2 regions of the Bradyrhizobium sp. CIR18 genome follow, and region 1 is predicted to be linked to the other one. Evidence: predicted binding sites of a transcription regulator. Region 1 holds the regulator's gene; the other holds the start of a gene.

Region 1 (4,417 bases):
CTCGGTCTGATCGGCGCCACGCCGCAAGCCGCCGACGACCGCGCCCGCTTCGCCCAGGAGGCGGCGCTGCAGATCCCCGGCGTTCGCGAATCGCGCGTCACCATGTCCGAGCCGATCCGCATCAACGGCCAGCAAGGCTTCGAGACCCGGATCGACGGCGTCAGCGGCAAGGACAAGGTCCCGGTGACCGTGGTGCAGTGGATCCGCTTCTCAAGCGGCGGCGCCTCGCTGCGCATCATCGCCAGCGCGCCGCGCGACCAGTGGCTGGCCGCCTTCACCCGCTTCCGCGCCGTGCGCGACGGGATTCAACCGAAGGGCTAGGCTACATCTCCGACCGAAATGCGCACCCTCCCCCGCTTGCGGGGGAGGGTGGGGAGAGGGTGCTGGCACTCCCGATGTGGAGAGAGCCCCCACCCGGCGCTTCGCGCCGACCGCCCCCGCAAGCGGGAGAGGTTGCACCGAGCACGCGACAAGAGCCCACCCCCTCGCCAATACCGGCCGCATTTTCGGGCTTCTGTTCGTATACGAACGGAACTAGGCTTCGTCTCCGTTGGATCATCCTGGAGGGAGGCGAACGATGCTGGATCGGCGACAAGTCTTGGCAATGCTTGGAACGACGGCGCTGGTGACTCTCGCGCCCAACGCGCTCTTTGCAGCGGCATCGATCAAGCCGGACGATGCCTCCGCGCTGCTGGTGATCGACGTGCAGAACTGCTTCCTGCCGGGCGGCAGCCTCGCCGTGAAGGAAGGCGAGCAGGTGGTGCCCGTCATCAACAAGATCTCGAAGGCGTTTGCCAACGTGGTGATGACGCAGGACTGGCACACGCCGGGCCACATCTCGTTTGCGTCGGTGCATTCCGGCAAGAAGCCGTTCGAGACCGTCGACCTTCCCTACGGCAAGCAGGTGCTGTGGCCCGACCATTGCGTGCAGGGCACCGACGGCGCTTCGCTGTCGAAGGACCTTGCGATCCCGCACGCCGAGCTGATCATCCGCAAGGGCTTTCACAAGGACGTCGACAGCTATTCGGCCTTCCTCGAAGCCGACGGCAAGACCTCGACCGGACTTGCCGGCTATCTGAGGGGACGCAAGATCAAGCGCGTCTTCGTCGCAGGGCTCGCGACGGATTTCTGCGTCGCCTGGACCGCGCTCGACGCGCGCAAGGCTGGCTTCGAGGTCTATGTGGTGGAAGACGCCTGCCGCGGCATCGACAATCAGGGCTCGCTGGCAAAAGCCTGGGCCGATATGGCCAAGGCCGGCGTGAAGCGGATTCAGTCCGCGGATATCGCGGTGAGCGCGTAGGACTCGCGCGACACTGTCAGACCCTCATCCTGAGGAGCGCGCTTCTTCGCGCGCGTCTCGAAGGATGAAGGCCCCGCCGTTACATCTTGGCCTTCATGGTTCGAGACGCCGCGCAAACGCGCGGCTCCTCACCATGAGGGTCTGAAACTCAATTCGCCGCGCCGCTCGACTCGTTGTTGTTCGCCGCGGCCGCCGCCTTCGCGCCGCCCTTGGCGACACCGACCAGAGCCGGGCGCAGCACGCGCTCGCCGATGGTGTAGCCGGCCTGCATGATCTGCACCACGGTGCCCGACGGCACCGACGCATCGGGCACTTCGTACATCGCCTGGTGGAAGTTCGGGTCGAACTTCTGGCCCTGCGGATCGAGCTTCTTGACGCCGTGCTTTTCCAGCGCGTTGAGCAGCGAACGCTCGGTGAGCTCGACGCCCTCGATCAGCGCGATCAGGCCGGGATCGGCTGCGGCACGGGCCTCGGCCGGAACGGCATCGAGCGCGCGCTGGAGATTGTCGGCGATGTCGAGCACGTCGCGGGCAAAGCCGGTGATGCCGTAGAGCCGGGCGTCGGCGACCTCCTTGGTGGTCCGCTTGCGCAGATTCTCCATCTCGGCCAGCGTCCGCAACATGCGGTCGCGCGCCTCGGCGGCTTCCTTCTGCAACAGCTCGACCGAGCCGGGCTCGGGATCGTCGGGCATGATGTAGGGTTTTGACACCACGGGCTCGCCGGTCGCTGCAGTCGTGTCTTCGGGTTGCCGGTCTTGCTCGGTCATCGGCTCTAATCTCGAACTCGTTTCCAGGGATTGTTGGCCCGGATATCGTGCCTAAAGCGCCGAAAATCAAGCGCCCGTGATCGGCGGAAACGCCGGTCAGCCTCCCAAAAGGCGGCTGACGATACGGGCGGCGTAGTCCACGGTCGGGATCACACGGGCATAATTCAGCCGTGTCGGCCCGATCACGCCCAGAACGCCGACGATATGGCCGGCGGCATCCCGATACGGCGAGATGATGGTGGAGGACCCCGAGAGCGAAAACAGCTTGTTCTCGCTGCCGATGAAGATGCGCACGCCCTCGGCGGTCTCGGCGCGCCCCAGCAGGTCGATCACGCCGCGCTTGGTCTCGAGATCGTCGAACAGCAGGCGCACTCGTTCCAGATCCTCTAGCGCGTGCAGGTCTTCGAGCAGATTGGCGTGGCCGCGGACGATGAGCTGGCGATCCTCGTTCTCGCCGCCGGACCAGCTGGCGATGCCGGCGGAAATCACCTTCTGTGCAAGCTGATCGAGCTCGGCGCGGGCCTGTCCAAGTGCCGTCTCGAGCTCGAGCCGCGCCTCGGCCAGGGTGCGGCCACGGATGCGCGCATTGAGGAAATTGCCGGCCTCGGTGATTGCCGAGGAGGGAACTCCGGGGGGTAGCGACAGCACGCGGTTTTCAACCTGGCCGTCCTCACCGACCAGGATCACCAGCGCCCTCTCGGGTTCCAGCCGGACGAATTCGATATGCTTCAGCCGCGCATTGGATTTCGGCGTCAGCACCACCGCGGCGGCCCGCGTGAGGCCGGACAGCCGCGTCAGCGCCTGGTCCAGCGCTGCCTCGACCGATTGGGGCTGGCCGACGGAGGTGAGTTGGCTCTGGATCGATTGACGCTCGGCCTCGTTGAGGTCGCCGACCTGCATCAGGGCATCGACAAAGAAACGCAGCCCGAGTTCCGTCGGCAGCCGGCCGGCGGAGGTGTGCGGGGCGTAGATCAGACCGAGCTGTTCCAGATCGGCCATGACGTTGCGGACCGAGGCCGGCGATAGCGGCATGGCGATGAGGCGCGAGATATTGCGCGAGCCCACCGGCTCGCCGGTCGCGAGATAACTTTCGACAATTTGACGAAAGATGTCGCGAGAACGCTCGTTGAGCTGGGCGAGGCCTGCGCGCGGCGCGATCAGATGGATCGGATCGTGATGGGCCACAGACGGTAACTCCTCTCAGATGCTCATAATTTGTCCATCCAGGAGGGTTCTGACAAGCGTCGCGTTTGCAGGGTGGAAAACCGGGGGTGAAAAAGCCTTGTCCTTTCCCCTTGCCGCATACCCTCACCCCACCTACAAGCACCGCGAACAGCCCTATACCGACGAGTTTTGGAGGATTTCCCATGCGGCCAAGCCGCCGTGCGCCCGACGAATTGCGCCCCGTGACGCTGGAGCGCGGCGTGGTCAAATATGCGGAAGGCTCCTGCCTGGTGAAGTTCGGCGACACCCATGTGCTGGTCACCGCCACGCTGGAAGATCGTCTGCCGCCGTGGCTGAAGGGCCAGGGCCGCGGCTGGGTCACCGCTGAATACGGCATGCTGCCGCGCGCGACCTCCGAGCGCACCCGCCGCGAGGCTTCCGCCGGCAAGCAGAGCGGCCGCACCGTCGAGATCCAGCGCCTGATCGGCCGCTCGCTTCGCACCATCGTCGATCTCGAAGCGCTCGGCGAGCGCCAGATCACGGTCGATTGCGACGTGCTCCAGGCCGACGGCGGCACGCGCACGGCCTCGATCACCGGTGCCTGGGTCGCGCTCGCCGATTGCATCAACTGGATGAAGGCGCGCAACATGATCAAGGCCAACGTGATGCGCGACAACGTCGCCGCGATCTCCTGCGGCATCTACAACGGCACGCCGGTGCTCGATCTCGACTATGCCGAGGATTCGGAAGCCCAGACCGACGCCAATTTCGTCATGACCGGCGATGGCCGCATCATCGAGGTGCAGGGCACCGCGGAACGCGAGCCTTTTACGCAGGACGAGTTCCTGAAGCTGATCGCCCTGGCGCAAAAAGGCATCGCGCGTCTCGTGGACTTGCAGAAACTGGCTGTGGCGTAGTCAATAGGCCCATGCACCGCCGAATCACCGGAAAGCTCGTCATCGCCACCCATAATCCCGGCAAGCTGGCCGAGATGAAGGAGCTGCTCGCGCCGTACGGCATCGAGGCGGTGTCGGCCGGTGAGCTCGGCCTCGCCGAACCGGACGAGACCGGCAACGATTTCCGCAGCAATGCCGCGATCAAGGCGATCGCGGCGGCGCAGGCGACCAGGCTTCCCGCCTTCGCCGACGATTCCGGCATCGTGGTCGACGCACTGGATGGTGCGCCCG
Region 2 (4,417 bases), on a different contig from region 1:
CCCGGCTTGCTTGCGCAGCAGCTTGACGCTGACGGGCGACTTCTCGCTGATGCTCTGCGTGGTGCCGGTCAGGGTCTGGCCCGCGACCTGCAGATTGACGACGAAGCGGTCCTTGCGGTCGGAATTCTTTGCGACGGGATAGCAGACGTCGAGCACGGCCGCCGTCACCGTCTTGCCCTGGCGCGTCTCCTTCAGGATCACGTCCGCATTGCCGTCCATCAGCCCGTCGATCGAGGTGAAATAGCGCGTCTCCGGACCGCCGGGCATCGTGGCCTTCGGCGACAGCTTCATCTGGGCGGAGGCGGGATGCGGAGAAGCTGCAAGCAGAGCCGCCAAAACGGCTGTCGAACAAACCAGAAGCGCACGCATCGATGAAATCCTCGCGCAACGGGCATGATCCGGAAAGGTGTGAAGCGGTTTTCCGAGAGGATCATGCCAAACAATTCGAATCGGCGCGTCACCGTAGTGGGTTTTGGCCGACGGTTGAATCGGAAAGCGGAGGGGCAGGGTCGGCAAAAAAGAAGGCCGCCCGGAGGCGGCCTTCGCAACACTGTGACGGAACGGAGGCTTAGAAGCCGCCCATGCCGCCGCCGGCGGGCATCGCGGGCGGGGCTTCCTTCTTCGGCGTTTCGGCGACCATGGCCTCGGTGGTGACCAGCAGGCCGGCCACGGAGGAGGCGTCCTGGAGCGCGGTGCGCACCACCTTGGCGGGATCGATGATGCCCTTCTCGACCATGTCGACATAGTCCTCGTTCTGGGCGTCGAAGCCGAAGGTCTCGGACTTGTTCTCCAGGATCTTGCCGACGACGATCGAGCCTTCCACGCCCGCGTTCTCGGAGATCTGGCGGATCGGTGCTTCCAGCGCCTTCAGCACGATGTTGATGCCGGCCTGGACGTCGGCATTGGCGTTGGTGAGACGGCCCACCGCCTTCTTGGCGCGGAGCAGCGCGACGCCGCCGCCGGGGACGATGCCTTCCTGCACCGCGGCGCGGGTGGCGTTGAGGGCGTCCTCGACGCGGTCCTTCTTCTCCTTGACCTCGATCTCGGTGGCGCCGCCGACGCGGATCACCGCGACGCCGCCGGCCAGCTTGGCGAGGCGCTCCTGGAGCTTCTCACGGTCGTAGTCCGAGGTGGTCTCCTCGATCTGCGCCTTGATCTGGCCGACACGGGCTTCGATATCCGGCTTCTTGCCGGCGCCTTTGACGATCGTGGTGTTCTCCTTGTCGATCACGACCTTGCCGGCGCGGCCCAGCATCTTCACCGTGACGTTCTCGAGCTTCATGCCGAGGTCCTCGGAAATGAGCTGGCCGCCGGTGAGGATGGCGAGGTCCTCGAGCATGGCCTTGCGGCGATCGCCGAAGCCCGGCGCCTTGACGGCGGCGACCTTGAGGCCGCCGCGGAGGCGGTTGACGACCAGGGTGGCCAGCGCCTCGCCCTCGACGTCCTCGGCGATGATGACGAGCGGCTTGCCCGACTGCACCACGGCTTCCAGCACCGGAAGCATGGCCTGCAGGCCCGAGAGCTTCTTCTCGTGCAGGAGGATGTAGGCATCCTCGAGCTCGGCGGTCATCTTCTCGGGGTTGGTGACGAAGTAGGGGCTGAGATAGCCGCGGTCGAACTTCATGCCCTCGACGATGTCGACTTCGGTGTCGAGCGACTTGTTCTCTTCGACGGTGATGACGCCTTCGTTGCCGACCTTCTGCATCGCCTGGGCGATCATCTTGCCGATGGCGGCATCGCCGTTGGCGGAGATGGTGCCGACCTGGGCGACCTCGGAGGAGGCGGCGACCGGCTTGGCGCGCTTCTCGATGTCCTTGATGACCGCAGCAACCGCGCTGTCGATGCCGCGCTTGAGGTCCATCGGGTTCATGCCGGCGGCAACGGCCTTGGCGCCTTCGCGCACGATGGCCTGGGCCAGCACGGTCGCAGTGGTGGTGCCGTCACCGGCGAGGTCGTTGGTCTTGGAGGCGACCTCACGCACCATCTGGGCGCCCATGTTCTCGAACTTGTCCTCGAGCTCGATCTCCTTGGCGACGGTGACGCCGTCCTTGGTGATGCGGGGTGCGCCGAAGCTCTTCTCGATGACGACGTTGCGGCCCTTCGGGCCGAGCGTCACCTTGACGGCGTTGGCAAGAACGTCGACGCCGCGCAGCATGCGATCGCGCGCGTCTCCGGAAAACTTGACGTCTTTGGCAGCCATTTTAGCAATCCCTCGTGTGTGGTGATGTGTCTGCCGCTCGCCCGTCGCATCAATTCCGGGATTCGTGGACCGAACCCGGCGGAATGATGGATGCCCGGATCGCCTGGATCCGGGCATGACATTCAGCGGCTGTTCAGGCGGATGGCCTTAGGCCAGTACGCCCATGATGTCCGACTCCTTCATGATCAGGAGCTCTTCGTTGTCGATCTTGACCTCGGTGCCCGACCATTTGCCGAACAGCACGCGGTCGCCGACCTTGAGGTCGATCGGGGTCAGCTTGCCGGTCTCGTCACGGCCGCCGGGGCCGACGGCGACGACCTCGCCCTGGGACGGCTTTTCCTTGGCGCTGTCCGGAATGATGATGCCGCCCTTGGTCTTTTCCTCGGCGTCGATACGTTTGACCACGACACGGTCATGCAGCGGACGAAATTTGGATTTAGCCATGACGTTTCCCTTTGGAGGCTCGCTTCGGAAGTAGTGAAGTGGGTGGGGCGGCGCTTCCGTCCGCCCCCTATCCCGAGGATCGAACGGCGTGCTTAGCAATCGGGCTTTCCGAGTGCTAATAGTGGGCCCGGAAATATGGCTTGGCCGCGATCCTGTCAAGCAAAGGTGGTTAAGCGATTGGTGAGGCGGATATAGGATGGTGGCACTGGAAACTTGTTCGGGGCGCCGACGTATTAAAGGACGTCATTGCTCCGGCAGCGGTTTTGCGCTTGGCTGCAGGAGGGGTGCGGCCATGGTCTTGTTCGGGGGAATGCCATGATCAGTTCAGCTCACGCGCGCACGGTTGCCAATCTGGCCGCCGCCTCTTGTCTGGCGCTGCTGCTGGGCGCCTGCGGCGGCGGCATGAGCCTGCCGTCCTTCTCGTCGTCCTCGCCGCCGCCCGAAGCCGAGCCGGGCGTCGCGCCCGAAATGCCTGCGACCATTCGCGCCGACGAGATCGTCGGACGCTGGGGCCTCGCCTCGTTCCAGAACCCGGCCGACCGTGCCCGCACCGAGGCTGCCGCCCGGGCCCAGTGCAAAAATCCCTACGTGATCACCGCCGGCTCCTCCGGCGGCGTGATCATGCATCTGGCCGACCAGGCGACGCCGCAGGAGCTGCGGCTGAAGGGCTCGCCGAGCGGCAAGAACTACATCGGACCGGCGGGTCCGACCCCCGGCGAGCAGGACCGCGAAATCATCTCCTTCGACGGCCGCGTCCTGATCACCCGCTTCATCGACAAGGACGCCGCCACCCGCTACGGCAACATGGTCTACGTCCGCTGCGCGCCGCGGGCGTAGCTTCTCGCCTACGTCATGCTCCGCGACAGCGGGGCATCCAGTACGCCGCGGCTTCTCGGTTCAATCACTGCTGCCTCTGGAATGCTGGATCGTCCGGTCAAGCCGGACGATGACAGCGGAGAGGATGGTCCCAAAAAGCAAAAACGCCGGCCAAAGGCCGGCGTTTTGTTTTTCTCTATCTGGCGTCCGCTCAGTCGAAGAGCGCGTCGATGTCGTCCTGCGAGGCGTGGCCGACGTCGCCGGCGAGCTTGGGGCCGTTGAGAAGCTTGTCGTCCTCGCTGCGATTGTCGACCGGCGGCACGACGTGGGACTTGATGGCGTCGACGCCGCCCCAGATCTCCATCATCGCATTGATGTGCTGCTCGATGAACTTCATCGTGGTCATGACCTTGCTGATGCGCTGGCCGGTCAGGTCCTGGAAGTTGCAGGCCTCGAAGATCGAGATGACGCGTTCCTGGATGTCGTCGGCGAGCCGCTTCTGCTGGTCGATCGAGTCCACCTTGGACATTGCGCTGGCGGCCTGGTCGATCGATTCCGCGGCTTCGAGGATCTGCTGGGTCGCCTGCTCAGTGCCGCCGACCACCGCGCCGAGCTCGCCATTGACCTTGGCCATTTCGCCGCCGTCAAAGCTCTTGCCGTGCAGCGTTGCGATTTCGCGCTTGGTGCGGTCGATGGCGTCATGGATGAGGTCGAGCTCGACCTTCAGCTTTTCGCACTGCTCGATCTGGGCCCGATAGGTTTCGAGCATGGTACGAGCCTCGGAGAGCTCGTGGGCGGTGGAGGCGTCGATCGCCGCCATGGCTGCGCTGCCGGACAAGGGCAAGGGCGCAGCGCCTTTCGCCATCTGTGCACGGATCGCACGTAGCTCGGCCATGATCTCGCTATGCATCGGGATTGCCTCTTCGGTTACGTCCAAAATCGGCATCTCGCCACCAG

Evidence for each region. Region 1 encodes HrcA, which represses chaperone genes, less so after heat shock. Its sites were predicted from a motif close to GTTAGCACTCNCNNNNNGNGAGTGCTAAC; they were not measured.
Region 2: the regulator HrcA is predicted to act here: its motif matches at 2,736-2,764, upstream of groES (co-chaperone GroES).

The regions. Positions count from the first base shown of each region.
Region 1 covers NZ_JACIHF010000006.1:295,095-299,511, reverse strand. The annotation lists gene GGD65_RS21670 (hypothetical protein) at 1-321, shown strand, start outside; gene pncA (bifunctional nicotinamidase/pyrazinamidase) at 578-1,300, shown strand; gene grpE (nucleotide exchange factor GrpE) at 1,449-2,066, opposite strand; gene hrcA (heat-inducible transcriptional repressor HrcA) at 2,163-3,251, opposite strand; gene rph (ribonuclease PH) at 3,434-4,147, shown strand; gene rdgB (RdgB/HAM1 family non-canonical purine NTP pyrophosphatase) at 4,159-4,417, shown strand, end outside.
Region 2 covers NZ_JACIHF010000008.1:12,698-17,114, forward strand. The annotation lists gene GGD65_RS23710 (hypothetical protein) at 1-369, opposite strand, end outside; gene groL (chaperonin GroEL) at 569-2,200, opposite strand; gene groES (co-chaperone GroES) at 2,348-2,644, opposite strand; gene GGD65_RS23725 (hypothetical protein) at 2,960-3,481, shown strand; gene GGD65_RS23730 (protein phosphatase CheZ) at 3,672-4,417, opposite strand, start outside.